2 regions of the Actinomadura miaoliensis genome follow, and region 2 is predicted to be linked to the other one. Evidence: riboswitches for the same ligand, from Rfam matches in the RefSeq annotation. Region 2 holds a riboswitch; the other holds the start of a gene.
The links. A riboswitch is a leader RNA that binds a small molecule or an ion and turns the genes downstream of it on or off. The one in region 2 is predicted to bind glycine.
Positions count from the first base shown of each region.

Region 1 (15,204 bases), on a different contig from region 2:
TTCTCCTCGTTCACGGCCAGCGCGAAGAGGGTCACCCAGTCCATCGCGTGCAGGGGGTCGGCGGGGCTCTCGGCCAGGAGCTGGCGGTGCAGGTGGGGGGCGCGGCGCCGCACCTTCAGGCCGCCGGGCAGCAGCCCCTCGCGGGTGCAGCCGCGTTCGACGCACGCGCGCATCACCCGCCACAGGTCCAGCAGCCCGGAGCGGATCTCGTCCTCGGTGCGGCCGAACGCCTTCTCGTTCTCCAGCATCAGCGCGGGGATCGACAGGCCCGTGTCGCGGCAGAGCGCCAGCAGCTCGGCGGCGGACGCGAACGGGTAGGGCAGGACGGTGTCGTCGGGCTTGATGCGGTCGGCGCCGGCGGCCTCCTCGTCGACGACGAAGCCGCCGCCCACCGAGTAGTAGACGCGGGCGCGCAGCTCGCCGCCGGAGTCGTCGAACGCGGTGAAGAGCATCCCGTTGGGGTGGCCGGGCAGCGTCTGCTTGCGTTCGAAGACCAGGTGCTCGCCGACGACGAACGGGACGTCGTGGGAGCCGAACAACCGCAGCGCCTTGTTCGCCCGGATGGCGGCCAGGCGTTCGTCCACGGTGTCGACGTCGACGAGCTCGGGTTTGTCGCCTTCCAGGCCGAGGATCACGGCCTTGTCGCTGCCGTGGCCCTTGCCGGTCAGGCCGAGCGACCCGTACAGGACCGCCCGGACGGACGCGGTCTTCTCGAGCAGGCCGTCACGGGCCAGGCCGCGGGCGAAGCGGTGTGCGGCTGCCATCGGCCCGCCCGTGTGCGAGCTGGACGGTCCGATTCCGATCTTGAAAAGGTCGAAGACACTGATGGCCATCGCACGCTCCCTCCGTGACCGGGGGGTCGCCCCGGTCACGGGAGGCACTAGAGGGTCGGATACAGGGGGTGCTTGTCGGCGAGCGCCCGCACGCGGGCCGCCAGGGCCGCCTGGTCGCAGGACGGCTGCAGGGCCTCGGCGATCACGTCGGCGACCTCGGCGAAGTCCTCGGCGGTGAAGCCGCGGGTGGCCAGGGCGGGGGTGCCGATCCGCAGGCCCGAGGTGACCATCGGCGGACGCGGGTCGTTGGGCACGGCGTTGCGGTTGACGGTGATGCCGATGTCGTGCAGCCGGTCCTCGGCGTCCCGGCCGGTCAGCTCGGAGTCGACCAGGTCGACCAGGACCAGGTGGACGTCGGTGCCGCCGGTCAGCACCTTCACCCCGGCCTTGGCCGCGTCCTCGGCCAGCAGCCGCTCGGCCAGGATGCGGGCGCCCTCCAGGGTGCGGGCCTGCCGGTCGCGGAACTCCGCCGACGCGGCGATCTTCAGCGCGACCGCCTTGGCGGCGATCACGTGCTCCAGCGGGCCGCCCTGCATGCCCGGGAACACCGCCGAGTTGATCTTCTTGCCGTACTCCTCGCGGGCCAGGATCAGCCCGCCGCGCGGACCCCCGAGGGTCTTGTGCGTGGTGGTGGTGACGATGTCCGCGTACGGGACGGGCGAGGGGTGCAGCCCGGCCGCGACCAGGCCCGCGAAGTGCGCCATGTCCACCATGAGCAGGGCCCCGACGGAGTCGGCGATCTCGCGGAACGCGGCGAAGTCGAGCTGGCGCGGGTACGCCGACCAGCCCGCCACGATCATCTTGGGGCGGTGCTCGGCGGCCAGCCGGGCGACCTCCTCCATGTCGACGCGGCCGTCCTCGGGCCGCACGTGGTAGGCGACCACGTTGAGCATCTTGCCGGAGTAGTTCAGGCGCATGCCGTGGGTCAGGTGCCCGCCGTGCGCCAGGTCCAGGCCGAGGATGGTGTCGCCGGGCTGGAGCATGGCGAAGTAGACCGCCGTGTTGGCCTGCGCGCCCGAGTGCGGCTGGACGTTGGCGTGCTCGGCGCCGAACAGCTCCTTGGCCCGGTCGATCGCCAGCTGCTCGGTGACGTCGACGTGCTCGCAGCCGCCGTAGTAGCGCCGCCCCGGGTAGCCCTCGGCGTACTTGTTGGTCAGCACCGAGCCCTGCGCCTCCAGCACGGCGACGGGCGCGAAGTTCTCCGAGGCGATCATTTCCAGCGTGCCCTGCTGGCGGCGCAGCTCGGCGGCGACGGCCTCGGCCACCTGCGGGTCGACGGCCGCCAGGGACTCGTTGAGGGACACGGGTCAGCCCTCCTCGATCAGCTTGCCGTAGGCGGTGGCGTCCAGCAGGTCGCCCGGCTCCTCGCTGAGCCGCACCTTGAAGATCCAGCCCTCGCCGTACGGGTCGTCGTTGATGACCTTCGGCTCGTCGACCACCGTGGCGTTGATCGCGGTGATCTCGCCGCTGACCGGCGAGTAGATGTCGCTGACCGACTTGGTCGACTCCACCTCCCCGCAGGGCTCCCCGGCCTCGACGGTGTCGCCCTCGCCGGGCTGCAGCTCGATGAAGACGATCTCGCCCAGGGCGTCGGCGGCGTGCTGGGTGATGCCGACGGTGACGATGCCGTCCTCGTTGTCGAGGCCGGACACCCACTCGTGCTCCTCGCTGTAGCGGAGCTGTTCCGGAACGCTCACGTTCGTTTCTCCCAGGTGTTTCAGGATCGCTTGTAGAACGGCAGGGGGACGACGTCGACCGGCTCGTGCCGGCCGCGGACGTCCACGGCGAGCCCGCTCTCCGCGACGCCGCTGTCGACGTACGCCATGGCGATCGGCCTGCCCAGTGTGGGCGACGGAGCGCCGCTGGTCACGACGCCGCACGGCGTGCCGTCGGAGCCGACGACCGGGTACCCCTTGCGGGGGGCCCGGCGGCCGCGCGCGACCAGCCCCACGAGCCTACGGCCTGGCGGGGTCTGGGCCTGCGCCGCCAGGGCGGACCTGCCGACGAAGTCGGCCTTCTTGTCGAGCTTGACCACGCGGCCGAGCCCGGCCTCGTAGGGGGTGGTCTCGGTGGTCAGCTCGTTGCCGTACAGCGGCATGCCCGCCTCCAGGCGGAGGGTGTCGCGCGCCGACAGCCCGGCGGGCACCACGCCCTCGGCGGCGGCGAGCGCCCGCCACAGCGCCACGGCGTCGCCGGACGAGACGAACAGCTCGAAGCCGTCCTCGCCGGTGTAGCCCGTGCGGGCGATGAGCGCGTCCACCCCGGCGACCTCCCCCGCCATGACGGCGTAGTAACGCAGGTCGGCCAGCGGGGCCTCGGTGTATCCGGAAAGGATGTCCTGGGAGCGGGGGCCCTGCAGCGCGACCAGGCCGTAGGAGGCGGAGCGGTCGTCGACGGCGGCCTCGAAACCGGCGGCCCGCCCGGTCAGCTCCTCGCGGACGGTGTCGACGTTGGCGGCGTTGGCGACCACCATGAACGTCTCGGCCGCGAGCCGGTAGACGATCAGGTCGTCCAGCACGCCCCCGTCGTGCGCGCAGATCATCGTGTAGCGGGCCCTGCCGACCGCCATGGGGGACAGGTTCCCCACCAGCGCGTGGTCGAGCGCGGCGCCCGCCCCCGGCCCGGACACGAAGATCTCTCCCATGTGGGACAGGTCGAACAGCCCGGCCCCGGTGCGGACGGCGCGGTGCTCGGCGGTCTCGCTCTGGTAGCGCAGCGGCATCTGGTAGCCCGCGAAGTCGACGAGCGTGGCGCCGAGGTCGGCATGGACCTCGTAGAGCGGCGTCTTCCTGGACATGGGTGGGCTCCTTCATCGCGGGGGCGCGCGTCGGGACGCGCATCATCATCGTCCCATCGGCGCACCGGCGTCGTCGGTGCCTCCCCCTCTGTCATCGGCGCCTGAGAGCTTCACCCCTCGCGCGGGGTTTTCACCTTCGGCGGGGGACCGTGTCCCCGCTTTCCAGAGGGCGCCTGGCCTGCGCGGTCCTGGGGCCTGAGAGGTTCCGGGGAGGATTTGCTCCTTCGGCGGCCCCCGCCGGCTGCGAGGGCGCTCTCCCGCACGGGATCAGCGGCGCAGGGTCAGCGTATCAGCGGCCTCCCCTCCCGCGTAGATCCGCGCCGCGGCGACGAAGGACAGGAACAGCGCCGGGTCGTCGCCCACCTCGGGATGCCACTGCACGCCCAGCGCGAACGCGCGTCCGGGCAGCTCGGCGGCCTCGACGACGCCGTCGTCCGCCCAGGCCACGGCGCGCAGGCCGGTGCCGAGCCGGTCGATCGACTGGTGGTGGTAGTGCGCCACCGTCGGCGTCGTGTCGCCGCCGAGGGCCTCGGCCGTCCGCGACCCCGGCTCCACGCGGACGGGGAAGTGCCCGTAGACGCCGGGGGCGGGGGAGTGGTCGGTGCGGCCGCCGACGACGTCCGGCAGGTGCTGGACGAGCGTGCCGCCCAGCGCCACGTTCAGCACCTGCAGGCCCCGGCAGATGCCGAGGAACGGCAGGTCGCGGTCCAGCGCGGCGTGCACGAGCGCCAGCTCGGAGCCGTCGCGGAAGTCCCGGACGCCGGAGACCTCGGGGTGCGGCTCGGCGCCGTACAGCGCCGGGTCGATGTCGCCGCCGCCCGCGACGACCAGCCCGTCCAGCCGGTCCACCAGGGACGCCGGCGCCCCGACGGGCGGCAGCAGCACCGGCTGCCCGCCCGCCTCGGCCACCTGCCGGACGTAGGCGTAGGGCACCAGCGCCGACCGCATGTTCCACACGCCGAAGCTCGCGTCCTCGACGTATCCGGTGATGCCGATGACGGGGCGGCTCGTCTCGTTCGCGGTGCCGGTCATAGCGGGGTGACGTAGGCGCCGGAGATCCCGCCGTCCACCAGGAACTGGGACGCGGTGATGAACGAGGCGTCGTCGGAGGCCAGGAACGCCACCGCGGCGGCGATCTCGTCGGCCTCGGCGAACCGGCCCATCGGGATGTGCACCAGGCGCCGCGCCGCCTCCTCCGGGTTGGCCGCGTACAGCTCGCGCAGCAGCGGCGTGTCCACCGGTCCGGGGCACAGCGCGTTCACCCGGATCCCCTCGCGGGCGAACTGCACGCCCAGCTCGCGGGTCATGGCCAGCACGCCGCCCTTGGACGCGGTGTAGGAGATCTGCGAGGTGGCCGCGCCCATCACCGCCACGAACGACGCGGTGTTGACGATGGAGCCCCTGCCCTGCTCGCGCATGTACGGCAGCACGTGCTTGCAGCACAGGTACACGCTGGTCAGGTTGACCTCCTGCACGCGCCGCCAGGCGTCCAGCCCGGTGTCCAGGATGGACGCGTCGTCGGGCGGGGAGATCCCGGCGTTGTTGAACGCGACGTCGACGCGGCCGTAGGCCTCCTTGGCGGCCCGGAACAGGGCCTCGACCTCGTCCTCCCGCGCCACGTCCGTGCGGACGAACAGCCCGCCGACCTCCTCGGCGGCGGCCTTGCCCGCGGTCTCGTCGACGTCCGCGACGACGACCTTCGCGCCCTCGCGCGCGAACCGGCGCGCGGTGGCCAGCCCGATGCCGCCGCCGCCTCCGGTGACGACGGCGACCCGGTCCTGCAAGCGCTGCATCCTGAGCCACTCCTACTCGGTAGCGATGAAGACGTTCTTGACCTCGGTGAACGCGTCGAGGGCGTCCGGCCCGAGCTCGCGGCCCAGCCCGGACTGCTTGAACCCGCCGAACGGCGTCCAGAAGCGCACCGCCGAGTTGGAGTTGACCGACAGGTTCCCCGAGTCGACGGCGCGGGAGACGCGCACGGCGCGGCCCACGTCGCGGGTCCAGATCGAGCCGGACAGGCCGTACTCGGTGTCGTTGGCCAGCCGGACGGCCTCGTCCTCGTCGTCGAACGGCGCGACGACCACGACCGGGCCGAACACCTCCTCGGTCCAGGCGGGCAGGCGCGCCGGGTCGCCGGGGGCCAGCAGCACGGTCGGCGCGAACCAGAACCCCGGGCCGTCCGGGGCCGAGCCGCGGAACGCCACGTGCGCGTCGTCCGGCACGAACGAGGCGACCTTGGCGCGGTGCGCGGCGCTGATCAGCGGCCCGACCTCGGTGTCGTCCTTGCGGGGGTCGCCCACGACGACGTCGCGGACGGCCGGTTCCAGCAGCTCCATGAACCGGTCGAAGACGGGGCGCTGCACCAGGATCCGGGAGCGGGCGCAGCAGTCCTGCCCGGCGTTCTCGAACACCGCGAGCGGGGCCGCGGCGGCGGCCCGCTCCACGTCGGCGTCGGCGAAGACGATGTTGGCGCTCTTGCCGCCCAGCTCCAGCGTGACCCGCTTGACACGGGGCCCTGACGCGGCCAGGATCTCCCGGCCCACCCGCGTCGACCCGGTGAACACGATCTTGCGGACGTCCGGGTGGTTCACCAGCCGCCGGCCCGCCACCGGGCCCTCCCCGGGCAGCACCTGCAGCACGCCCTCGGGCAGGCCCGCCGCCAGCGCCAGCTCGCCGACGCGGCGGGCGGTCAGCGGGGTCAGCTCCGACGGCTTGACGATCACGGTGTTGCCCGCGGCCAGCGCCGGGGCCACGCCCCAGCCCATGATCGGCATCGGGTAGTTCCACGGGACGATCACGCCGACCACGCCCAGCGGCTCGTGGAACGTCACGTCCAGGCCGCCCGGCACGGGGATCTGCCGCCCGGTGAGGCGTTCGGGCGCGGCGGCGTAGTAGTACAGCGTGTCGCGCAGGTTGGCGACCTCCCAGCGGGCCTGGCCGAGCGGGTGCCCGCAGTTGGTCACCTCCAGGTCGACCAGCTCGTCGGCGTGGTCGTCGACCTGCGCGGCGAACGCCCGCAGCAGCCGGGCGCGGTCGCCGGGCGCCACGGCGCGCCAGGCGGGGAACGCGGCCTTGGCGCGTTCCACCGCCGCGTCGACCTCCTCGGTGGAGGCCATCGGCACGGCCGCGACGACCTCCTCGGTCGCCGGGTTGATCACATCGAAGTCCATCGGTCCCCTCACAGGCGCTCGAAGCCGCGGAACAGTTCCCAGTCGGTCACGGCACGGTCGTAGGCGTCCAGCTCCACCCGGGCGGCGTTGGCGTAGTGCTCGACGACCTCGTCCCCGAACACCTTGCGGGCGAGCGCGCTGGAGCGCCAGTCCGCGGCCGCCTCGCGCAGCGTCCCCACCACCCGCGGCGCGTCGGAGACGTAGGCGTTGCCGCGGTAGGCCTCCTCCAGCGGCAGCCGCTCGTCGACGCCGTGCAGCCCGGCGGCGACCAGCGCGGCGACGGCCAGGTAGGGGTTGACGTCGCCGCCCGGCACCCGGTTCTCCACCCGCAGCGACGGCCCGTGGCCGACCAGCCGCAGCGCGCACGTGCGGTTGTCCACCCCCCACTTGATCGCCGTCGGGGCGAACGAGCCGGGCTGGTAGCGCTTGTAGGAGTTGACGTTCGGCGCGTACAGCAGCGTGAGGTCGCGCAGGCATGCCAGCTGGCCGGCGACGAAGTGCTCCCCGATCTCCGACAGGCCGTACGGGCCGTCCCCGGCCATGACCGGCGTGCCGTCCTCGGCGCGCAGCGAGACGTGGACGTGGCAGGAGTTGCCCTCGCGCTCGTTCGGCTTGGCCATGAACGTGATCGACATGCCCTCCTGGGCGGCGATCTCCTTGGCCCCGGTCTTGTAGAGGACGTGCTGGTCGCAGGTGGTCAGCGCGTCGGCGAACCGGAAGGCGATCTCGTGCTGGCCGAGGTTGCACTCGCCCTTGGCCGACTCGACGTACATCCCGGCGCCCTCCATCGACAGCCGGATGCGGCGCAGCAGCGGCTCGACGCGGGCGCCGCCGAGCAGCGAGTAGTCGACGTTGTACTGGTTGGCCGGGGTCAGGTCGCGGTACCCCTTCGTCCAGGCCTGCTCGTAGGAGTCCTGGTAGACGACGAACTCCAGCTCGGTGCCCACGTACGCGCCCCACCCGCGTTCGGCGAGCCGGGCGAGCTGGCGCCGCAGGATCTGCCGCGGCGACGCGACGACGTCCGTCCCGTCCTCCCACGTCAGGTCGGCGAAGACCAGCGCGGCGCCCTCCTGCCAGGGGACGCGCCGCAGCGTGGCCAGGTCGGGGCGCATCACGAAGTCGCCGTACCCGGTCTCCCAGGACGACATCGCGTACCCGTCGACGGTGTTCATGTCGACGTCCACGGCCAGCAGGTAGTTGCAGCCCTCCGACCCGTGGGCGGCGACCTCGTCCAGGAAGTACCGGGCCGACAGGCGCTTGCCCTGCAGGCGGCCCTGCATGTCGGTGATCGCGATGATGACGGTGTCGATCCGGCCCGCGGCCGCCTCGTCGCGGAGCTCGTCCAGCGTGATCAGACCGGGGTTCCTCACAAGACGCTCATCTCTGTGGCATGGGGCGGACCGGGATGTCGGAGAGCGAATGGTCTGGACGAAGTCCATTTATCCGGGTCGGGGGGCCGGGGTGTCAAGAGCGGACGCGCGCGTTCGCGGGATCGAACAACGGCTCGCGGGCCACCTCGCCCGTCACCCACTCGCCGAACAGTTCGACCTCGACCTTCGCGCCGGGCGCGGCCCGGTCGGCGGGCAGGTAGGCATAGGCGATCGACGTGCCCACGGTGTAGCCGTAGCCGCCCGAGGTGACCCGCCCCACCACGTCGTCCCCGACGCGCACGGGCTCGTTGCCCAGGCAGACGGCGCGCGGGTCGTCCAGCGTCAGGCAGCGCAGCCGCTCGGCGACGCCGCGCTCCCTGGCGGCGACGAGCGCGTCACGGCCGAGGAAGCCGCCCGGCTTGTCGAGCTTGACGCAGAAGCCCAGCCCCGCCTCGTAGGGGTTGCGGTCAGGGGAGATGTCGGCGCCCCACATCCGGTAGCCCTTCTCCAGGCGGAGGCTGTCGATCGCCCGGTAGCCGCCCGGCGTCGCCCCGGTGGCGGCCAGCGCGCGCCACAGCGCCGCGCCGTACTCGCTGGAGCAGTACAGCTCCCAGCCCAGCTCACCGGCGAACGTCACGCGCAGCGCCCGCACCGGCACGTCGCCGACGACGATCTCGCGGGACGTCAGGTACGGGAACGCCGCGTCGGAGACGTCGTCGGGGGTGAGCGGCGCCAGCAGGTCGCGGGCACGCGGCCCCCACAGCGCGAAGCAGGCGTACTGCCCGGTCACGTCGCCGACGCGCACGGAGCCGTCGGACGGGGCGTGCCGCCTGATCCAGTCCAGGTCGTGGCCGCCGAACGCCGTCCCGGTGACGATCAGGAACGCGTTCCCGGCCGTGCGGGTGACGGTGAAGTCGCATTCGATGCCGCCGCGCGAGTTGAGGCACTGGGTGTAGGTGACCGCGCCGACCTCGCGGGCGACGTGGTTGTCGCACAGCCGCTCCAGCAGGCCCGCCGCGCCCGGCCCCGTCACCTCGATCTTGGCGAACGACGTCTCGTCGAACAGGCCCGCCGCGGTGCGCGTGGCGGCGTGCTCGGCGCCGATCGCCGGGGACCAGGCCCGTCCCGCCCAGCCGCGCGGACGCAGCGACTCGTCCCCGGCCGCCGCGTTCGGCTCGTACCAGTTGACCCGCTCCCAGCCCGCCTTCTCGCCGAACACCGCGCCGTGCGCCTCGTGCCAGGCGTAGACGGGGGAGACCCGCAGCGGACGCCCGGCCGTGCGCTCCCGGTCGGGATAGGGGATGTCGTAGTAGGTCTCGTAGTTCTCCACCGTGCGCTTGAGCGTGTACGACGGCGACCGGTAGTGCGGGCCGAAGCGGCGGATGTCCATGTGCCACAGGTCCATGGGCGGCTCGCCCGCCGTGATCCACTCGGCCATGACCTTGCCGATGCCGCCGGCGCCCGCGATGCCGTGCGCGCAGAACCCGGCCGCCACGAAGAATCCCGCGACCTCGGTCTCGCCCAGGCAGAACTCGTTGTCGGGGGTGAACGCCTCCGGCCCGTTGATCAGCTTGCGGATCCCGGCGTCGGCCATCGCCGGCACGCGCAGCTGGGAGTTGGCGGTGATCTCCTCGAAGCGGTCCCAGTCCTCGGCCAGCAGCCGCCCGTTGAAGTCGGCGGGGATCGCGTCGTGGCCGTTGCCGCCGTCGTCCGGCAGCGACCAGGACGCCGAGTCGCGCTCGTACCCGCCCATGAGCAGGCCGTCCACCTCCTCGCGGAAGTAGACCAGGTGGTCGGGGTCGCGCAGGGTCGGCAGCCGTCCCCGCCCGCCCCCGGGCCCGCTGCGCGTCCGCAGCGGCTCGGTCACCAGGTACTGGTGCGACATCGGCACGATCGGCACCCGCACCCCGGCCATCCGCCCGATCTCGGCGGCGAACATGCCGCCGCAGTTGACCACGATCTCCGCCTCGACGTCCCCGCGGTCGGTGCGCACGCCGGTGACGCGGCCGTCCTTCACCTCGACGCCGAGCACCCGGGTGCGGGTGAAGATCCGCACGCCGCCCGCGCGGGCCCCCGCCGCCAGCGAGTAGGTGAGCTGGGAGGGGTCCACGTACCCGTCGGTGGCCAGGTACGCCGCGCCGACCACGCCCTCGGTGCTCATCAGCGGGAACATCGCCTTGGCCTCGTCCGGCGAGATCTCGTCCAGCGGCAGCCCGAAGGTGCGGGCCCAGCCGATCTGCCGCCGGATCTCCTGCATCCGCTCGGGCGTGCCCGCCAGCCGGATGCCGCCGCACTCGACCCAGCCGGGCGGGTCGTCGCCCTGCTGGAGCCTGCGGTACAGCTCGGCCGAGTACATGTTCATGCGGGTCAGCGTGGGGTCGGCGCGCAGCTGCCCGACCAGGCCCGCCGAGTGGAACGTCGAGCCGCTGGTCAGGTCGGCCCGCTCGACCAGGACGACGTCGCGCTCGCCCAGTTCGGCCAGGTGGTAGGCGATGCTCGTGCCGCCCACGCCGCCGCCGATGACGACGACGCGCGCGCGGCCGGGGAGGTTCTTCGACACGGGGGTCCCTTCATGCGTGCCAGGGTCGGTTCGTGCGTGCCGGGATCGGTTCGTGCGTGCCGGGATCGGTTCGTGTGCGGGGGTGGCGTCCGGGCCGGGGGTCAGCGTTCTTCGGGGGACGTCCAGACGACGACGCGGGTGCGGTCGCCGCGGAACAGGTCGTCGGCGTGCTCGATCGGCTCGCCCGCCGCGTTGTAGGCGACCCGCTGCACGGCCAGCAGCGGGGTGCCGGGCGCCACGTCCAGCAGCCCGGCGGTCTCGGCGTCGGCGGCCACCGGCTCGATGCGCTCGACGGCGCGTTCGGGCGACTCGCCGTACTTGTCGCGCAGCAGGTCGTACAGCGAGCCGCCGAGCGCCTGCTCGGCCAGGTCGGGGAAGCGCCGGGCGGGGAAGCGGGAGCGTTCCAGCGCGATCGGCTCCCCGCCCGCCAGCCGCACCCGGGTGACCGCCACGACCGGCTCGTCCCGGTCCAGCCGCAGCGCCTCGGCGACCGGCGGCTCGGGGACGGTCAGCGCCACCGCGATCACCCGCGTCCCGGCGACCATGCCCTGCCGGCGGATGTACTCGGCCAGCCCGGCGAAGTGCGCCAGGTCGCGCTCCACCTTGGGCGCGGCCACGAACGTGCCGCCGCCGCGCCCGGGGCGCCGCACCACCTGCCCGGCGCGCTCCAGGTCGTGCAGGGCCAGGCGCAGCGTGGCGCGGCTGACCCCGAGACGCTCGGCCAGCTCGCGCTCGGGCGGCAGCCGGTCGCCGGGCAGGTAGCCGCCCTCGCGGATGGCCGCCAGCACGCCCTCCCAGGCCCGGCCACGCAGCGATTCGTCGCTTCCGTCCGTCATGACCGACTTCCTACCACGCCAATGGACATACCAAAAGGGGTTGCGGTCGAACCGAAAGAAAACCGTCGGCGCCCTATTGACGCGGGCCGCTCACGCTCGCAGACTTCCAGGACATCGAACGTCTTCGGGGGGCATGGACGGGCCCCCGGACGCCCAGATCGTGTTTCCAATGGGTTAAGGGCAGCCCAATCCATGTAACGCCGAACTCACACTGGGGACGGTTCATGGCCGCTGCCATCGAGGAAGTGCTCGCCCGAGCCGGTCTGCCGCCGGACCCGTCCGGCGCCGGGGTCACCTGCACCACGCTCAAGGGCGGCCTCAGCCACCGCGTCATCCGCGTCGACACCGGCGGGCGGCGCTACGTCCTGCGGATCCTCGACCCGGCGGTGAGCGAGGCCGGGCTCGGCGTCCCGCTGCGCCAGGAGATCGACAACACCGTGCGCGCGGCCCGCGCCGGCGTCGGCCCGCGCGTGCTGGCGGTCGTCGAGGACTACGCCGACGGGCGGCCCGCGCTGCTGCTGGAGTTCGTCGACGGCCGCACCCTCGGCCGGGACGACGTGCGCGACCCCGGCATGATCCCGCGCGTCGCCGCCGCCTGCCGCAGGCTGCACGCCGCGCCCGACCCGTTCGGCAACCGGTTCAGCATCTTCCGCAAGCAGGACGAGCTGGTCGCGCTGTGCCGCCGCCACGGGCTGCGGGTGCCCGACGGCTACGCCGACCACCTGCCGGTCATGGCCGGCATCGAACGCGCCATGGACGCCGCGCCGCTGCCGCTCGTCCCCTGCCACAACGACCTGCTGCCGGAGAACCTCATCGACGAGGGCGCGGCGGTGCGGATCGTCGACTACCAGCTGTCCGGCATGAACGACCCCGCCTTCGAGCTGGGCAACATCGCCGCCGAGGCCGACTTCGACCCCGACCGCGCCGCCGCCCTGGCCGCGGCCTACTTCGGCGCCGACCTGACCGAGGCGCTGGTCGCCCGGGTACGGCTCTACCTGCTGGCGTCCAACTACACGTGGACGCTGTGGTTCTCCGTCCACCACGGGCTGCTGGCCGCCGACGCGGCCGACGCCGAGTTCGACTACTGGGCCGAGGCCGCCGACAAATGGGGCCAGGCCCTGCGCGACCTCACCGACCCGGGTCTCGGTCGGCTCATCGACACCGTGCGGGCCGCCCGATGACCGGGCCGGGCCTGACGATCGCCGGGCTCCCCGGCGTCCGCGCCGCGATCTTCGACTTCAACGGCACCATCACCGACGACGAGACGCTGCAGTACGAGGTGTACGCCGAGATCCTCGCCGAGCACCTCGGCGTCGTCCTGGAACGTGACACCTACTTCACCGACCTCGCCGGGCGCAGCGACCCCGCCATCGTCACCGCCGTCCTGGAGCGCTGCGACCCGGCTCCCGCCGGGCCGGCCCGCGACGCCCTGGCGGCGCGGATCATCGAGGCGCGGGTGCGGCGGTACGCCGAGCGGGTGCGGGACGCCCCGCCGGTGCGGCCCGGGGCGGCGGCGCTGATCCGGGCGCTGGCCGGGCGGGTTCCGCTGGCCGTGGGCACCGGCGCCTTCCGGGCCGAGGTCGACCTGGTGTTGTCGGCGGCCGGGCTCGCCGGCGCGTTCGACGCGATCGTCACCGTCGAGGACGTGCGGGCGGGCAAGCCCGACCCCGAGACCTTCCTGCGCGCCCTGGACCTGCTGTCACGCCAGGCTCCCACCCCGTCCGGCCGGGGCCCCGCGCTCCGGCCGGCCGACGTCGTGGTGTTCGAGGACTCCCCGTTCGGCATCGAGGCGGCGCGCGCCGCCGGGATGCGCTGCGTCGCCGCCCACCTCACCAGCGAGGCGGGCGCCGAGGCGGCCGGGGCGGTCGTCGGCGCCCTCGGGCCGGAGCTCCTCGCCGGCCCCTGACCCCGAAACCGCCCATCGCCTCACGAGGAGGCCCCATGGCCCGACAGCCCGACCCGCACGCCGACCCAAAGGCCGACCCGCACGCCGACCCGCGGCTCGACGACGACGCCAGGCGGCTCGCCGAACTCGGATACAAGCAGGAGCTGGACCGCTCCTGGAGCGGCTTCTCCAACTTCGCCATCTCCTTCTCGATCATCTCGATCCTGTCCGGCTGCTTCACCACCTTCGGGCAGGCCTGGAACAACGGCGGGCCGGTCGCCATCGCCTGGGGCTGGCCGATCATCGCCGGCTTCATCCTGGTCATCGGCTTCTGCATGGCGGAGCTGGTGTCGGCGTACCCGACGGCGGGCGGCATCTACTGGTGGGCGGCGCGGATGGGCCGTCCGGTGCACGGCTGGTTCACCGGCTGGCTCAACCTGATCGGCCTGGTCGCGGTCACCGCGTCGGTGGACTACGGCGCCGCCACCTTCCTCAACGTGCTGCTGGGCATGCTGAACGAGGACTGGGGTGGCGACCTGGGCTTCGTCTTCGGGCTGTTCCTGGTGATCCTCGTCCTGCACGCGCTGATCAACATCTTCGGGCACCGGCTGGTGGCGCTGCTGCAGAACATCTCGGTGTGGTGGCACGTGTTCGGCGTCGCCGCCGTCGTGGCGATCCTGGTGTTCGGGCCCGACTCGCACCAGAGCGTCTCGTTCGTGTTCACCGAGCGGATCAACAACTCCGGCTTCTCCGAGGGCATGTACTGGTTCTACGTGCTGCCCCTCGGCTTCCTGCTGACCCAGTACACGATCACCGGGTTCGACGCCTGCGCGCACGTGTCGGAGGAGACGCGCGGCGCGGCCCGCACCGCCGCGCAGGGGCTGTGGCGCTCCATCGCCTACTCGGGCGTCGGCGGCTGGATCCTGCTGCTGGCCTTCCTGTTCGCCGCCACCGACGTCGACGCGGTGAACGAGCAGTTCGGCGCCGTGTCGGCGATCTTCACCACCGCGCTCAGCCCGGCGCTGGCCAAGATCGTGGTGGCGATCTCGGTGATCGGCCAGTTCTGCTGCGGGATGAGCTGCGTCACCAGCATGTCCCGGATGACCTACGCCTTCGCCCGCGACGGCGGCATCCCCGGCTCGCGGCTGTGGGCGAAGGTGGACCGCAACCGCACCCCCGTCAACGCGATCATCATGGGCTGCGCAGCCGCGCTGGTGCTGACCCTGCCCGCCCTCTACAAGAGCCCCACCGGCACGCCCGTGGCGTTCTACGCGGTGGTGTCGATCGCGGTGATCGGGCTGTACCTGGCGTTCCTCATCCCGATCTGGCTGCGGCTGCGGATGGGCGACGCCTTCCGGCCGGGCCCCTGGACGCTGGGCGCCAAGTACAAGGTCATGTGCTGGATCGCGGTCATCGAGATCGCGGTGATCTCGGTGTACTTCGTGCTGCCGCTGGCGCCCGCCGGGGTGCCGGGCGGCGGCGACTTCGACTGGACGGCGGTCAACTACGCCCCCATCGCCCTCGGCGTGGTGCTGCTGCTGGTCGGCGGCTGGTGGCTGCTGTCGGCGCGCCGCTGGTTCACCGGACCGCGCACCACCCTCGACGACACCGAGCTGGCCGTGCTCGGCGGCGAGAGGGAGCCGGGCGCGGGCGCGCCCGCCTGACCTCGCCGCGGCGGGCGACGCCGGGCCGGGCCGCCGGCCCGGCGTCTACCCTTTGCCCACGGAACGAGGACGGCGTCGGGAGGGCGGAG
Region 1 is NZ_BAAAZG010000028.1:68,248-83,451, reverse strand. Features, by position in the region: gene ABD811_RS21575 (L-serine ammonia-lyase) at 1-833, opposite strand, end outside; gene ABD811_RS21570 (serine hydroxymethyltransferase) at 881-2,137, opposite strand; gene gcvH (glycine cleavage system protein GcvH) at 2,141-2,530, opposite strand; gene gcvT (glycine cleavage system aminomethyltransferase GcvT) at 2,551-3,630, opposite strand; glycine riboswitch at 3,715-3,800, opposite strand; glycine riboswitch at 3,804-3,900, opposite strand; gene ABD811_RS21555 (gamma-glutamyl-gamma-aminobutyrate hydrolase family protein) at 3,898-4,662, opposite strand; gene ABD811_RS21550 (3-oxoacyl-ACP reductase) at 4,659-5,423, opposite strand; gene ABD811_RS21545 (aldehyde dehydrogenase family protein) at 5,436-6,800, opposite strand; gene ABD811_RS21540 (glutamine synthetase family protein) at 6,809-8,170, opposite strand; gene ABD811_RS21535 (GcvT family protein) at 8,265-10,730, opposite strand; gene ABD811_RS21530 (GntR family transcriptional regulator) at 10,832-11,566, opposite strand; gene ABD811_RS21525 (phosphotransferase) at 11,791-12,747, shown strand; gene ABD811_RS21520 (HAD family hydrolase) at 12,744-13,472, shown strand; gene ABD811_RS21515 (amino acid permease) at 13,508-15,115, shown strand.
Region 1: linked by a shared signal. The riboswitch ahead of gcvT (glycine cleavage system aminomethyltransferase GcvT) and the one ahead of gcvP (aminomethyl-transferring glycine dehydrogenase) in region 2 are both predicted to bind glycine.

Region 2 (15,204 bases):
CACCTTCGCCGAAGCCCGGCCCGCCTGTCTCTCCCAGGGGGACGACCCCCTGGAACCCCCGCCCGAGGCGCGTCCCCTGCCTAGTGAGCTGTGCTTCCCTTCGCCGAGGGCCCGGCCTGCTGCCTCTCCCGGGCGCGTCCCCTTGGAACCTCGTCTGAGGTGCGTCCCCTGCTTTGTGGGCTGCGCTCACTTTCGTCGGGGGCCTGGCGCACTGTTTCGCCCAGGGGGGCGTTCCCTTGGAGCCCCCGCCTGAAGTTCGTCCCCTGCCTTGTGGGCTGTGCTTTTCTTCGTTGAAGGCCCGGCCCGCTGTCTCTCCCGGGGCGTCCCCTTGGAGCCCCGTCTGAGGTGCGTCTCCTGCCTTGTGGGTTGTGCTTCCCTTCGCCGAGGGCCCGGCTCGCCTGTTTTTCCCGGGGGGCGACCCCCTGGAACTCCTGTCCGAGGTGTGTCCGCCTGGTCTGTGGGCTGCGCTTGCCTTCGCTGTAGGTCCGGCCCGCTGTTTCTCCCGGGGGCGACTCTTTGGAACCCCGTCTGAGGTGCGTCCCCTGGCGTGTGAGCTTCGCTCTCGAGGTGGGGCTGCCGCTCGATGAGCTTGGGTCCTCGGGATGTTCAGAGAGTGATGCCTGGGGGCCTGTTCGGGTTGTTGCCTTCCCGGGCTGCCTGGCTGGGAGTCTTTCGGCTGATTTGCGGTCTCGCTTGTTGATCGGTCGGATCGGGAGCACATTGGGCGCATGGGGCGTCGAGGTGGGGACTCTCTGCGGCACAGGTATCGGCGGTGGTTGAAGCGCGTGAGTGCTGAGGCCGACCGAGAACTGCGGGAACGTTCGGAGGCGCGCAAGGAGGAAGTGCGCGCACAGATCGATGCGGCGCGACGGCCGCCGGACTGGAACCGGTACCACAGTCCGGACTGAGCGGTCGCCTGGTCTCCTACGCGGGGCCCGGCCATAGGTGCCGCCGTGCCAGCCTTCGACCCACCAACGTGCCGGTGGAGCCGGGTCTCCAGAAAAAGTGTGGCCGGTATCGGTTAGGTGGCCGCCGGGTAAGGGCATTGGGCCCGTGAGGATGTGCGGTCGCCGATTCCTGGGGGAGTATGGCGTGTGACGTGCGGCACAGGAGTGCGAGGACGGGGCGCCGGGGGGTCGGCGTCCCGGGAGCGGGTGCGCCGCGGATGCAAGATCATGCTCTGATCTGTGTGAACTTGCGGCGCGGGCGGCCGGTCGTTCGGCTCCGGAGGCGGCGGGGTAGGAGAGAATGAGTGCGAAGGTGTGCAGTTTGCCCACGTGAAGGCGGTTCATCCGGGCATGCGACGCGCCGACGACGAACGTTGACCACACTCTGACCGGCACCTACCGTGCTGGTGGAACACTCGTGGCGTCATTCGTCAAACCCCCTTGACGGAACGCCGCGGGCTGATAGAAGCCGGAGGTCCGCGTGGCGGTGAGCAGCGGCGAGGGCAAGGCGACCCCCGACAGGCAGATGGCGTCCCAGCGTGCCGGAGAGCAGGGACTGCTGTTCGACACCGAGGTGTCGGCGCCGCCTGAGGATGTCGGCTACCGCGGCCCGACGGCGTGTGCGGCCGCGGGGATCACCTACCGTCAGCTCGACTACTGGGCGCGCACCGGCCTGGTGGAGCCCAGCGTGCGGGCCGCGCACGGGTCGGGCAGCCAGCGCCTGTACAGCTTCCGCGACATCCTGGTGCTCAAAGTGGTCAAGCGGCTGCTGGACACGGGGGTGTCGCTGCAGCAGATCCGTACCGCCGTGGCGCACCTGCGCGACCGCGGCGTCCAGGACCTGGCGCAGATCACTTTGATGAGCGACGGGGTCAGCGTCTACGAGTGCACCTCGGCCGACGAGGTGGTCGACCTGCTGCAGGGCGGGCAGGGCGTGTTCGGGATCGCGCTGGGCCGGGTGTGGCAGGAGGTCGAGGGCAGCCTCGCCGAGCTGCCCGGAGAGAGAGCCGCCGCCGACGGTCCCGCCCAGCATCCCCACGACGAGCTGGCGCACCGCCGCCGCGCCCGGCGGACGGGCTGACGCCCGCGGCGGCCCGGACGAGGCCGCCGCCGCGGCCCCGGCGGGGTACGGGCTAGATCGCTTCCTTGCGTTGCAGGTAGGTGAAGGCGGCCCAGCCCGGCAGGACCGGCAGCCAGAAGGTCAGCAGACGGAACAGCAGCACCGCCGAGGTGGCGGTGTCGGCGGTGAGCCCCGAGATCGTCAGTGCCAGCGTCAGGGCGCCTTCCACGGCGCCCAGGCCGCCGGGCGTGGGGGCGGCCGAGCCCAGGGCGTTGCCGGTGAGGAACACCACCGCCACGGCCGTCCACGGCAGCGACCCGCCGAACGCGCGGATGCAGGCGTCCAGGCACACGATGAACCCCACGGTCAGCAGCAGCGTGCCGCCGGCCCCCTGGACGATCTTGCTGGGTGACTGCAGGACGTCCACCAGCCGCGGCACCACCCCGGAGAACATGCCGCGCAGCCGGGCCGCCACGAACCGCCGCACCTTCGGGATGGTCAGCGCGATCCCGGCCAGCACCGCCAGCCCCAGCAGCACGATCACCACGGTCCGCGACGGGGCCAGGTCCTTGGTGGCGTTGTGGGTCGACCCGGTGATGAACCCGAACACGATCAGCAGCAGGATGTGCGCCACCATGCCCATCAGCTGGGACGCGCCGACGCTGGCGACCGCGGGCCCGGGCCGCACGCCCGAGCGCTGCAGGTACCGGGTGTTGAGCGCCACGCCGGTGACCGCGGCGGGCGCGACCAGCTTGACGAACGACGCGGCGAGCTGCACCAGCACGGTGCGGCCCAGCGGCAGCCGCTCGGGCACGAAGCCCATCAGCATCAGCGCCGCCGCCAGGTAGGTGACCGCCGAGGCGGCCAGCCCGACCGCCGCCCACCACCACTCGGCCTGCGAGATCAGGGTGGGCAGGTTCACGCTCGACAGCTGCGGCACCACGATGTAGGCGGCGACGGTCAGCGCGATGATCGACAGGATGGTGCGCGGCCGGAACCGCTCCAGCCGCACCGGTGCGGCCTCGGTCTCCGGCTTGAGCCGCAGGATCTGCTCGCGGATGCGGGGCAGCAGCTCCCTGTCCTGCCGGACGGCCGCGCGGGTGGACCGCGACAGCGCCACCCGCTGCAGCAGCGGCACCGCCCCGGCCAGCGGCCCGTCGCCGAGGACGCGCGCCGCGGAGCGGACGGCGCGTTCCGGCCCGACCCGCAGCGCCACCGTGGTGAGCAGCTGTGCCAGGTCGATCCGCAGCGCCACGTCGCCCGCGGCGATCTCGCCCGAGCGGGGGTCGACGACGCGGACGCGGCCGTCGTCGCCGACGAGGATCGCGTCGCCCTCCAGGCGGCGGTGCGCCAGCCGGGCGGCCTGCAGCCGCCGCAGCTGCTGCCACACGTCCTCGAGCAGCTCGTCGGTGATCTCGGCGTCGCGCACGGCGTCCAGCGGCCGCCCGGGCACGTGCTCGTAGGCCAGCAGCGCGGCCTCGGTGCCGACCTCGCAGGTGGCGACCAGCCGCGGCGTGCGCACCCCCGCCGACTCCATGGCGTAGGCCATGAGCGACTCCTGCTCCAGCGAGCGGCGCAGCGAGCGCAGCGCCCGCCGGGTGGAGCCGCCGCGCAGCCGCACCAGCCGCCACACCCGGTACAGCAGCCCGGCGGTCTGCTGGTCGCGGTCCAGGACGGTGACCCGCAGCTGCCAGTCGCCGCCCGGCAGGGGCCGCCCGGTGGCGTCGGCGGGAGCGTCGCCGGGGGAGTGCGCGGTCGCCACGGTGTAGTGGCGCGGATCGTCGGCGGCGCCGGGCACCTGCCGCCCGCGGGTGGGACGCAGCCCCAGCCGTTCCAGCGCGGCCAGCACGGCCGTGCCCGGCGGCCGCGGGTTGGGGGTGCCGACCGCGTACAGGGTGCCGTGGCCGATGGCGCTGCCGAGGCAGTAGGTGGCGGCCAGCGCCGCCACCGACGCGGTCGCGGCGGTCAGGCCGGTCAGCGCGGCCAGCCCGATCATCGTCCAGGTGACGGCCTGCCAGCGGCTTCGGCCCGCCATGCCGACGGCGGTGACGAACGCGATGACCGGCGTGATGTCGGTGTGCACGGGCGCGGTGTCGGTGCCGCCCCAGATCAGCGAGTCCAGCACCCCGCCGGGCGCGGCCGGGACGACCAGGTCGTCCAGCAGGATGGTGAGCACGAACGCGATCACCGCGGCGAGCAGCGCGATCGCGACCCGCACCCCGTCCTTGTGGAACAGCCGCTCGACCGCGAAGGCCACCGGCACCGCCAGCACCCCGAAGCTGGACACCAGCGTGGCCAGGGTGAGCAGGAAGCGGGGGGCGTGCGCGGTGCCCTCGGCGATGTCGGTCTGCAGGCCGTGGGTGGTCTGCTGGGCGAACGACACCAGCAGCATGATCCCGACCAGCCCGGCCACCGAGGCGGCGAACCGGATGGCGTCCGAGGGCCGCCGGATCCGGTCGGGCCGGGCCGGCTCCTCCACCGGCACGCCGACCGTCGCCGCCACGCCGGGAGGCGCCGTCTCCTCCTGGGTCTGCGTCACCGCCGCACCGCCGTCCGGACCTGTCATCGTGATGAGCGTTCCAGAACCGGCGGCGTCGCGTCGAGAGGCGCGTGCACCGTGCCGCGCCCCCGTCCGCCCCCGGCCGGGAACAGTTGTCGCCCTGCGCCCGCGGCGATCATCCCGTCCGTGAGCTGTGGTTATCGTACTGGCGACGTGCCGGGGCGGCCGCGCGGGACGCCGCGAGCGCGCGGATTCCGCGCAGTCGGCGTCGCCACGGCCGTCCCCCGGCGGACGATCGTCACGGATCTGTTGGATAGAGTTCCCATATAGGACGCCGTCGACCCTGTGCGGGAGAGACCCCACGCCGCCAGCGTGGGGCGCCGAAGGGGCAAACCCTCCCCGGAACCTCTCAGGCAAAAGGACCGCTCGGGCGAGGCACCTCTGGAAAGCAGGCGCCGCCTTCCGATGGGCGGGGGCGTCTCACCGAAGGGGAAACCCCGTTCCGCGGGTGAAGCTCTCAGGTGCCGAGACAGAGGGGGAGACAGGTCGCCGGACCGCGCCAGCGCGGCGGGCGGCCGCCCTGAGCGACCGCAGCAGCCCAGGAGGATCCCCAATGACCGCCCAGTTCTTCGCCCCGGTGGCGTCGCCGCAGCATCCCCCGACCCGGTTCGCCGACCGGCACATCGGGCCGTCCCCCGACGAGCACGCCCGGATGCTGGCGGCCATCGGCTACTCCGGGGCCGAGGCCCTGGTCGACGACGCGGTGCCCGCCGCGATCCGCACCGCCCGCCCGCTGGACCTGCCGCCCGCCCTCAGCGAGACCGCGGCGCTGGCCCGGCTGCGCGAGCTGGCGAGCCGCAACACCGTGCTCACCTCCATGATCGGCCTGGGCTACCACGGCACGGTCACCCCCGGCGTGATCATGCGGAACGTGCTGGAGAACCCCGGCTGGTACACCGCCTACACGCCCTACCAGCCGGAGATCTCCCAGGGCCGGCTGGAGGCGCTGCTGAACTTCCAGACGGTGGTCGCCGACCTGACGGGGCTGCCGGTCGCGAACGCCTCCATGCTGGACGAGGGCACCGCCGCCGCCGAGGCCATGGCCCTGGCGCACCGCGCGTCCAAGCGCAAGGAGCCCGGCACCTTCCTGGTGGACGCCGACGCGCTGCCGCAGACCATCGAGGTGATCCGCACCCGCGCGATCCCGCTGGGCATCGAGGTGGTCACCGCCGACCTGTCCGGCGGGCTGCCCGACGGCGACTTCTTCGGCGTCCTGCTGCAGTACCCGGGCGCGTCGGGCGCCGTGCGGGACCTGGCGCCGATCACCGAGCAGGCCCACGAGCGCGGCGCCCAGGTGGTGGTGGCCGCCGATCTGCTCGCCCTGACGCTGCTGCGGCCGCCCGGCGAGTCCGGCGCCGACATCGCGGTCGGCTCGGCGCAGCGGTTCGGCGTGCCGTACGGGTTCGGCGGCCCGCACGCCGGATACCTGGCCGTGCGCGAGGGGCTCCAGCGGCAGCTGCCCGGCCGCCTGGTGGGGGTGTCGGTGGACGCCGACGGCGCCACCGCCTACCGGCTGGCCCTGCAGACCCGCGAGCAGCACATCCGCCGCGAGAAGGCCACCAGCAACATCTGCACCGCCCAGGTGCTGCTGGCCGTGATGGCCAGCATGTACGCGGTGTACCACGGGCCCGAGGGGCTGGCGGCGATCGCCCAGCGCGTGCACCGCCGCGCCGCCGAGCTCGCCGCCGGGCTGCGGCGCGGCGGCGTCGAGGTGGTGCACGAGGCGTTCTTCGACACCGTGCTGGCCCGTGTCCCCGGCCGCGCCGACCAGGTCGTGACCGCCGCCCGCGACCGGGGGATCAACCTGCGCCGCGCCGACGCCGACCACGTCGCGATCGCCTGCGACGAGACCACGCTGCCCGAGCACGTCGCCGCCGTCCTGGACGCCTTCGGCGTGGACCCGGCGCACGACGAGGACCCGGCCGAGGCGTTCCCCGGCGAGCTGCGCCGCGAGAGCCCGTACCTGACCCACCCGGTGTTCCACGCGCACCGCTCCGAGACGGCGATGCTGCGCTACCTGCGCCGCCTGCAGGACAAGGACATCGCGCTGGACCGGTCGATGATCCCGCTCGGCTCCTGCACGATGAAGCTGAACGCGACCACCGAGATGGAGCCGATCACCTGGCCGGAGTTCGCGAACATCCACCCGTTCGCGCCGGTCGACCAGGCCGCCGGCTACCTGGAGCTGATCGCCGAGCTGGAGGACCGGCTCGCCGAGATCACCGGGTACGCCAAGGTGTCGGTGCAGCCCAACGCCGGGTCCCAGGGCGAGCTGGCCGGGCTGCTGGCCATCCGCGGCTACCACGCCTCCCGCGGCGAGGAGCACCGCACCGTGTGCCTGATCCCGTCGTCGGCCCACGGCACCAACGCCGCCAGCGCCGTCATGGCCGGGATGCGGGTGGTCGTCGTCAAGTGCGACGACCACGGCAACATCGACCTCGACGACCTGCACGCCAAGATCGCCAAGCACCGCGCCGAGCTGGCCGCGATCATGGTGACCTACCCGTCCACCCACGGGGTGTTCGAGGAGACCATCACCGACGTCTGCGCGGCCGTGCACGAGGCGGGCGGCCAGGTGTACGTCGACGGCGCCAACCTCAACGCGCTGGTCGGGCTGGCCCGTCCCGGCGAGTTCGGCTCCGACGTGTCGCACCTGAACCTGCACAAGACGTTCTGCATCCCGCACGGCGGCGGCGGGCCGGGCGTCGGCCCGGTCGGCGTGCGCGAGCACCTGGTGCCGTTCCTGCCCAACCACCCGCTGCGTCCCGAGGCGGGCCCCGCCGGCACCGGCGTGGGGCCGATCTCGGCGGCGCCGTGGGGCTCGGCGGGCATCCTGCCGATCTCCTGGGCCTACATCGCGATGATGGGCCCCGACGGGCTGCGCGCCGCCACCGAGGGCGCCATCATCGCCGCCAACTACCTGGCCAGGCGGCTGGCCCCGCACTACCCGATCCTGTACACCGGCCGCAACGGGCTGGTCGCGCACGAGTGCATCGCCGACCTCCGCAAGATCACCAAGGAGACCGGGATCACCGCCGAGGACGTGGCCAAGCGCCTGATCGACTACGGGTTCCACGCCCCGACCCTGGCGTTCCCGGTGGCCGGCACGCTGATGATCGAGCCCACCGAGAGCGAGGACCTGGCCGAGCTGGACCGGTTCTGCGACGCGATGATCGAGATCCGCCGGGAGATCCAGCGGGTCGCCGACGGCGCCTACGACCGCGACGACAACCCGCTCAAGAACGCCCCGCACACCGCCGCCTGCCTGATCACCGAGGACTGGAAGCACTCCTACTCGCGTGAGGAGGCCGCCTACCCGGTGCCGTCGCTGCGCGAGGGCAAGTACTGGCCGCCGGTGCGCCGCATCGACCAGGCGTACGGCGACCGCAACCTGGTGTGCTCCTGCCCGCCGCCGGAGGCGTTCGAGGACTGACCCGCACCGCCCGAGAACCGCGCGGGGCACGCGCCGCGGGACGGCACGGACACCGATGATCAAGCCCGTCGGTTTTCGTGTCGTCCCGTCTCCGGCGGGCGGCGGCTCGATAGGCTGAGCACCCTATGAGCGACACCTCGGCCCCGCCCCCCGGTGACACCCCGGAGCACCTGTGCGAGGAGGCCCGGCGGCTCGCCGAGGACGGCGAGCTCGACCGCGCCGCCGACCTGTTCGAGCAGGTCCTGGCGCTCGGCGACACCCCCGTCCGCGCCCGTGCCGCGCTCGGCCTGGCCGTCGTGCTCGACGACGCCGGAGACGTGGCCGGCGCCCGCGAGGCCGACCGTGCCGCCATCGCCACCGGCGACCCCGAGTACGGGCCGCGCGCCGCCTACCACCTGGCGCTCACCCACGAACGCGCCGGGGAGTACGAGCTGGCCGGGCCCGCCTGGCAGGTCGTCGTCGACTTCGGCAACCCGGCCTACCTGCCCCCGGCGCACGTGGCGCTGGCGCGGCTGGCCGACGACGCGGGCGACTTCGACACCGCCCGCGAACGCTGGGAGCGGGCCATCGCCACCGGCGACGCCGAGTACGGCCCGCTGGCCGCCCACGACCTGGCGCAGCGGCTGCTGGAACGCGGCGAGCCCGCCCGCGCCCAGCGCGTCCTGACCGCGGGCCTGCGCCTGGTCGACCGCGACACCGCGCCGCACGCCTACGCACGGCTGGCGGTGGCGCTCGGCATCGCCTACCTCGACCAGGCCATCGGGGCGTTCACCGCCGCCCTCGGCGACGGCGAGGACGCCACCGTCGACGCCGAGGCCGGGCCGCTGGCGATCGAGCTGCTCGCCCGTACCCTGCCGCTGCGCGGACGCGGGGCCGAGAGCCGGGAGGTGTGGCGGCGCGGCCTGGCCGACCCGGGCGTCGCCGCGCAGGTCCGGGCCCGGCTGCGCCGCGACTTCGGCGGCGACGACGAGGACGCCGACCCCGAGAACCTGTGGTGGGAACCGGTGCTGGAACAGGCGGTCTCGGACGGCACGCTGCCCGCCGTGGCCGGTGAGGCGTTCGGCGCCCTCGACCACATGTACGCGCTGCTGGCCGTCCGGTACGCCGACGAGCCGGCCGAGCAGCGGCCCGGCGAGACCCACGAGCTGATCGGCAAGGCCGTCCGTGTGCCCAGCGACTACGCCTGGGGCCCGCTGCTGCACGAGAGCTTCGCCGAACGCCTCCGCCTGGCCATGGGCACCCCCGCCTCCCTGCTCCCCCCAGGCTGGCCCGACGCCACCGTATGACCCCGGCCCAAGCAGCGGGGGTGTGGGACACCGGTCTCCCCGACGGCTGACCTGGGACGGCCGGAACGCCAAGACGCCGCGGCACAAGCGGTACGCCTCCGGTGCGGCGCCGTTGACGGCAACGGCTCCCGGCGCGGGCAGGACATCTCGTGATCGTGGCGATCCGTCCCCGACGAGCGGCGGCCACCGGCACCGCCGGCCGTCGATCGGCTTCGGCGGAGCGGTTTGTCGGCGGGCCGTTCTAGGTTCGGGGACGGACTCGACGGAAGGGGCGGGAATGCGCGACGAGGACGTACCGGTGGTGGAGCGGGTCGTTCGGCGGGTGGCGGACTCGGCGCCGGAAGGCTGGGCACGGGCGACGTTCTCAGGGTGGGCGGGCCGATTGAGCAGCAGCTGCAGCCTCACCTACGACATGTCCGGGGGGCAGACCCGGTCGGCGAAGGCGTTCGGCGTGGCCGAGGGAGTGCTCGACGAACTGTGGGCGTCCGCCGAGCAGGCGCAGGGGTGGGAGCTGCTGACGCTGGAGCTGGTGTGCGAGCCGTCCGGCGCCTACTCGCTGACCGCCTTCAACGAGCGCGTGTGGCGGGGATTCGGCAAGGAGTACTGTGCCGTGCTCGACCCCGGCTACCTGCCCGCCGAACCGGGCCACCTTCAGGAAGGGCCGCTGGACACCGCCCCGGCGGGGGACCCGGAGACGGCGGCCGGGCGGTTCCGCGAGTACTTGCGCCGCCGTGCGGAACTCGGGGTGAGGGACGAGCTGGGCGACCCGGCGGCCGACATTGGCGAGGCCGAACGCCGGTTGGGCCGCCCGCTGCCCTGCGACCTGCGCGCCCTGTACGAGATCGCCGACGGGGAACGCGGGCTCGCGGGCCTGTTCGACGGTTATGAGTGGCTGCCGCTGGACGAGGTCGTCCGGGAGCACGCGCGGCAGCGCGAGCGTGCCTGGGGCGGGTGGGAGCTGGGCTGGGACGCCGTCGTCCTGGACGCCCATCCGGTCGAGACCGTCCGGCGGTGCAGCGGGCATGACGGGTGGATTCCGTTCGCGCACGACGGAGGCGGCCACTATCTCGCGGTGGACATGAGCCCGGCGCCGAAGGGCCGTGCGGGCCAGGTGATCCGGATCGGCCGCGACTACGAGCGCGGCCCCGCCTACGAGGCCGATTCGGTGACCGCGCTGCTGGGCCGCTACCTGCGCCTGCTCGACGAAGGAGAGTACGACGTCGACGACGAGGACGGCTGGCTGGAGCTGGGGGTCGAGCGCGCCCCCGAACCGCCGACCTCCGGCGTCCTGGAGAGCCTGCCGGATGCGACGGCATTGGAACCCTCGTGGCAGGAACTCACCGTCAACGACGCGCGCCGAACCGACCTGGCCGTCCTGCGCGCCACCCCACGGCTGCGCGCACTGGCGTTGAACCGTGTGACGGCCGCCGACCTGGGGCCGCTGCGCGACCTGCCGCTGGAGGATGCCGCGCTCGGCCTCGACGAGGGTGGCGACCTCGGCGCGCTGGCCGCGCACCCCACCCTGCGGACGCTGTCGGTCACCGGCGGCGGCCCCGTCCACATCGCCGCATTGCGCACCCTGCCGCGCCTGTACGGCTTGGACCTGTCCCGTACGGAGATCGCCGACCCGGGCGTCCTGGCCGGAATGGGCCAGCTCCGCTTCCTGTCGCTAGGCCCCGGCCAGTGGGACGCCATGTTCCGCGACGGCACCCTTCCGCCCGCGCTCGCCGCGGCCCGTCTCGCAGGGGAGGCCTCGCTCGCCGAGGCGATCGACTGGGCGGCCCGCCTCGGCCTCGACGTCAGCACGGCCTGGCGCCGCAGCGGAAGGTCCATCACGACCTGACGAATCGGCGTCCTGCCAGCGCGATCCCGGCAACGTGCACAACACACGCCGCGAACACTCGGCACCGAATCCCACGCGGCGCGCCCACAGGTACCTCGCCCGCCAGTTCACGAAATGGCCGGCCGGGCTCCGCCCCGGCGGATTTCTTCTGGTGCTCGATAGGCGTCATGCCTTCTGTGGCGACGCGGAAGCCGGAGGCTGTTCCGCTCTTGCGTGGCCATGGGGAAAGCGGTACAAAGCGGACGAGGTTGCGATCTGTCGGGGCGGATGACACCTCCGGGGAAAATTCACCGCGCTAGGGAGACGTCGATGGACTTCGATCCGCAGGTTCCGCACCGGCGCAGGGGCGTGATCGCCGACCGGCGCATCGCGGCCGTCACCAGTCGAGACGGCAGGTGATCCGATGACCGCGGCCTTTCCCGCACTGCTCTGCGCGGTGGTCGCCGGGGTCGGTGCCGTGGCGCCGGTCGGCCATTCGTCCCGGCTGGCGGAACAGCTGGAACGCTCCGTCTCGGGCGAAGCGGCCTTCGTCCACCTGCGGGCCTGGCAGCACGCCGCCGACATCGGCGGCGGCACGCGGGCGACCGGCAGCCCCGGCTTCGACGCGTCCGCCCGGTACCTGGTCGAGCGTCTGCGGGGTGCCGGGTACCGGGTCGTCCGCCAACCGGTGCCGTACCAGGACCATCGCGTGGACGCCGAACGCGCCGTGACGTCCCCGGACGACGCGGCGGTACGGGTGCTGATGTGGCGCTGGTCGCCGTCGACGCCGCCCGGCGGGATCGACGCTCCGCTCGTCGCGCCGCCCGTCGACTCCAGCGTGGGATGCGAACGCGAGGACTACGACGCGACTCCGGCGGACGGAGCGGTGGTCGTGATGCCCCGCTCGTCGTGCGGCTTCGTGACGCAGGTGCGTGTCGCCGCGGAGGCCGGGGCCCGCGCCGTGCTGATGTACATGCCGACCGCGCGGCCGGACAACATCTACCGGAACCACGTGTTCGACCCCGCCTCGGTGCCCCTGCCGATCGCCTCGGTGACGCAGCGATGGGCGGAGACGGTCGCGGAGCGCACCCGCCGCTCGCCGGTCCGAATCCGGCTCGACCTGCGCGGCCACCGGATCGCCGGCGTGACCGAGAACATCCTGGCCGAGACGGGCGGCGGGCGGGACGACCGGGTCGTCATGGCGGGCGCCCACCTCGACAGCGTGCGCGAGACGGCCGGCATCAACGACAACGCCACCGCCGCGGCCGCCCTGCTGGAGACGGCGCTGCGGCTCGCGCCCAAGCAGCACGCCGTCCGCAACAAGGTCCGGTTCGCCTGGTGGGGCGCCGAAGAACTGCTGGACGTCGGGTCCGAGCACTACGTTGCAAACCTCACCGCCGAGCAGCGGCGCGCCATCGCGCTGTACCTGAACTACGAGCTGATCGCCGGACCCAACTTCGGCCGGTTCATCATCGACGGGGACGACAGCGACAACCCGAACACGGGCAGCGGGCCGGGGCCGGCCGGTTCCGGGGCCGTCGAACGGGTGCTCACCGGGTACTACAGCAGCCGCGGGCTCGCCTTCCAGCCCCAGGACATCGCCGGCATCGGCTCGGACCACCTGTCGTTCCGGGACGTGGGCATTCCCATCGGCGGCCTGGACGGCGGCACGTACCAGACCAAGACCGCCGAGCAGGCCGCCCTGTTCGGAGGGCGAGCCGGCGACATGTTCGATCCCTGCTACCACCAGCCCTGCGACACGGTGCGGAACGTTCACCGCGCCGAACTCGACCGCAACACGCGCGCCATGGCGTGGGCGATCGGGCGGTTCGCCGTCGACGTCGACGACGTGCTCGCCGAGCGCGACGGCTCCTCCTGACCCCCGACGCGAACGGCGCGGCTGTTCGCGAGACGAGCGGCGGTCGTGCTCGGGCGCTTGAGGGGAGTGGTCGGTAGGGTCGCTTGCGAGGTCCAGTTCGGGGAGGGATTGTGGGCGCCAGGGCCGGTGTGCGGCGGACTCAGGAGGAGCGGACCAGGGCCACGACGGCGGCCCTGGTGGCCGCCGCCCGGGAGCTGTTCGTGGACGGGGGGTTCGCGGCGACGTCGCTCGGAGCCATCTGCGAGCGGGCCGGGGTGACCCGGGGCGCGTTCTACCACCACTTCAGCAACAAGGAGCAGATCTTCCGCGAGGTGTACGCGGAGGAGCAGCGCCGGCTGGCGGTCGTGGTGCGGCGGGCGTTCTCCGCCGAGGCCGATGCGTGGGAGGGGATCCTGGCGGGCTGCGCGGCCATGCTGGAGGCCACCCTCGAACCCGGGGTGCGGCGGATCACGCTGGTGGAGGCGCCCGCGGCGCTGGGCTGGACGGACATGCGCGACATCCAGGCCGGGTGCAAGGAGCAGTTGCGGAGGGGGCTGGGCATCGCGGTCGAGGCCGGGTGCATTCCCGAGCGGCCGCTGGAGGCGCTGACGTCGCTGCTGTACGGCGGCATCTGCGAGGCCGCCCTCGACATCGCGCGCGCGGACGACCAGAAGGCCATGGCCGACGACACGTTGCGCCAGCTCAGGCTCATGTTGGCCGGGGTGGCGGGCCGCGTCGACGGGTGCCTGCACCGAGACTGACACGCCGAGGCCCGGCCCTGGGCCGCCTCAGGTCATTGACATACATGCTGTATGTATGTTTGTGTTCCTGATCGTGACGACGATGCTGGCGATACGGCAGGCGGAGTGGGACGGCGACATGGGGCAACGGGTCGTCGTCGTGGGGGCGGCCGGGGGAGTGGGGCACCTGGCGGGCCTGGAGGCGCTGGCCGGTCTGGTGCGCGCGGGATCCCTGAAAGTGCACGTCGACCGGACGTTCCCGCTGGAGGACGCGGCGGAGGCGCATCGTCTGGTCGCCCGAGGGCGCACGACGGGCAAGGTCGTGCTGACGGTCGAGGAGGAGCTGCGATGACGACGTACGTACTGGTGCACGGTGCCTGGCATGGCGGCTGGTGCTGGCGGGACGTGGCGGCGCGGTTGCGGGCGGCGGGCCACGAGGTGTTCACGCCGACGCTGACCGGGCTCGGGGAGCGCGCCCATCTGTGCAGCCCCGAGATCGGGCTGCAGACGCATGTGGAGGACGTCCTCAAGACCCTCTGGTACGAGGACGTGCGGGACGTGGTGCTCGTCGGGCACAGCTATGCCGGACTGGTCGTCCGGGAGGCGGCCGACCGGATGCCGGAACGCGTGCGGCGGCTCGTCATGGTGGACGCGTGGGCGGCCCGCGACGGCGAGTCGCTGGACGACCGCGCGCCCCGGTTCTTCCGCGACTGGGTCGACTCGGTGACCGTGAACGGACTGGTGCCCCTCACGTCCGCGTCGACCGCCGGTGTCACCGATCCCGCCCAGGTCGCGTGGGTGGAACCGCGGCTGACCCCCCAGCCCCGGCGGACGTTCTCCGACAAGACCCGCCTGACGGGAGCGGTCGACGCGATCGCGTGCCGCGCGGTGGTGTGCACCCCCGCCGGCCCGATGCCCTTCCCGCAGCTGCCCCGGGAATTCGGTTGGGACGCCACCGAACTGGACGTCGGGCACGACGCCATGGTGACCGCTCCGAAGGAACTGGCCGACGTCCTCCTGGAGGACGCGTGAAGGCCGGCCTCGGCATCCCCTGCAGAGCGCGCACGCCGTCGCCACCGTCGACCGCATCGCCGGCGGCGCCCCGGCGACGCCACGGCGGGTCGCCCGGCTCCGATCCGCGAGGTGACCGCCTGTCATCCTGACATGACATGCGTGCGATACTGGGCGCCATGCTAGGGGGCCGCATCGATCGCCGTTCGCCGTTGCCGTACTACGCGCAGCTCAAGCAGTTGCTGGTCGAGCGGCTGGAAACCGAGATCGAGCCGGGGAGCAGGCTCCCGGGCGAGATGACGCTGTGCGAGGAGTACGGCGTGTCCCGGACGGTGGTCCGGCAGGCCCTGGACGAGCTGGAGGCCGACGGACGGATCGTCCGCCGCAAGGGGCAGGGGACGTTCGCCGCCGCCCGCAAGACCGACGAGGCGCTGTTCCAGTCGTTGACCGGGCTGTACGAGGACGTCCAGGCGCGCGGTGAGGTGCT
Region 2 is NZ_BAAAZG010000008.1:33,853-49,056, reverse strand. Features, by position in the region: gene ABD811_RS09435 (MerR family transcriptional regulator) at 1,429-2,028, shown strand; gene ABD811_RS09430 (flippase-like domain-containing protein) at 2,081-4,573, opposite strand; glycine riboswitch at 4,846-4,942, shown strand; glycine riboswitch at 4,943-5,050, shown strand; gene gcvP (aminomethyl-transferring glycine dehydrogenase) at 5,121-8,000, shown strand; gene ABD811_RS09420 (tetratricopeptide repeat protein) at 8,126-9,286, shown strand; gene ABD811_RS09415 (SMI1/KNR4 family protein) at 9,669-11,129, shown strand; gene ABD811_RS09410 (M28 family peptidase) at 11,533-12,987, shown strand; gene ABD811_RS09405 (TetR/AcrR family transcriptional regulator) at 13,098-13,727, shown strand; gene ABD811_RS09400 (zinc-binding dehydrogenase) at 13,783-14,058, shown strand; gene ABD811_RS09395 (alpha/beta fold hydrolase) at 14,055-14,738, shown strand; gene ABD811_RS09390 (GntR family transcriptional regulator) at 14,876-15,204, shown strand, end outside.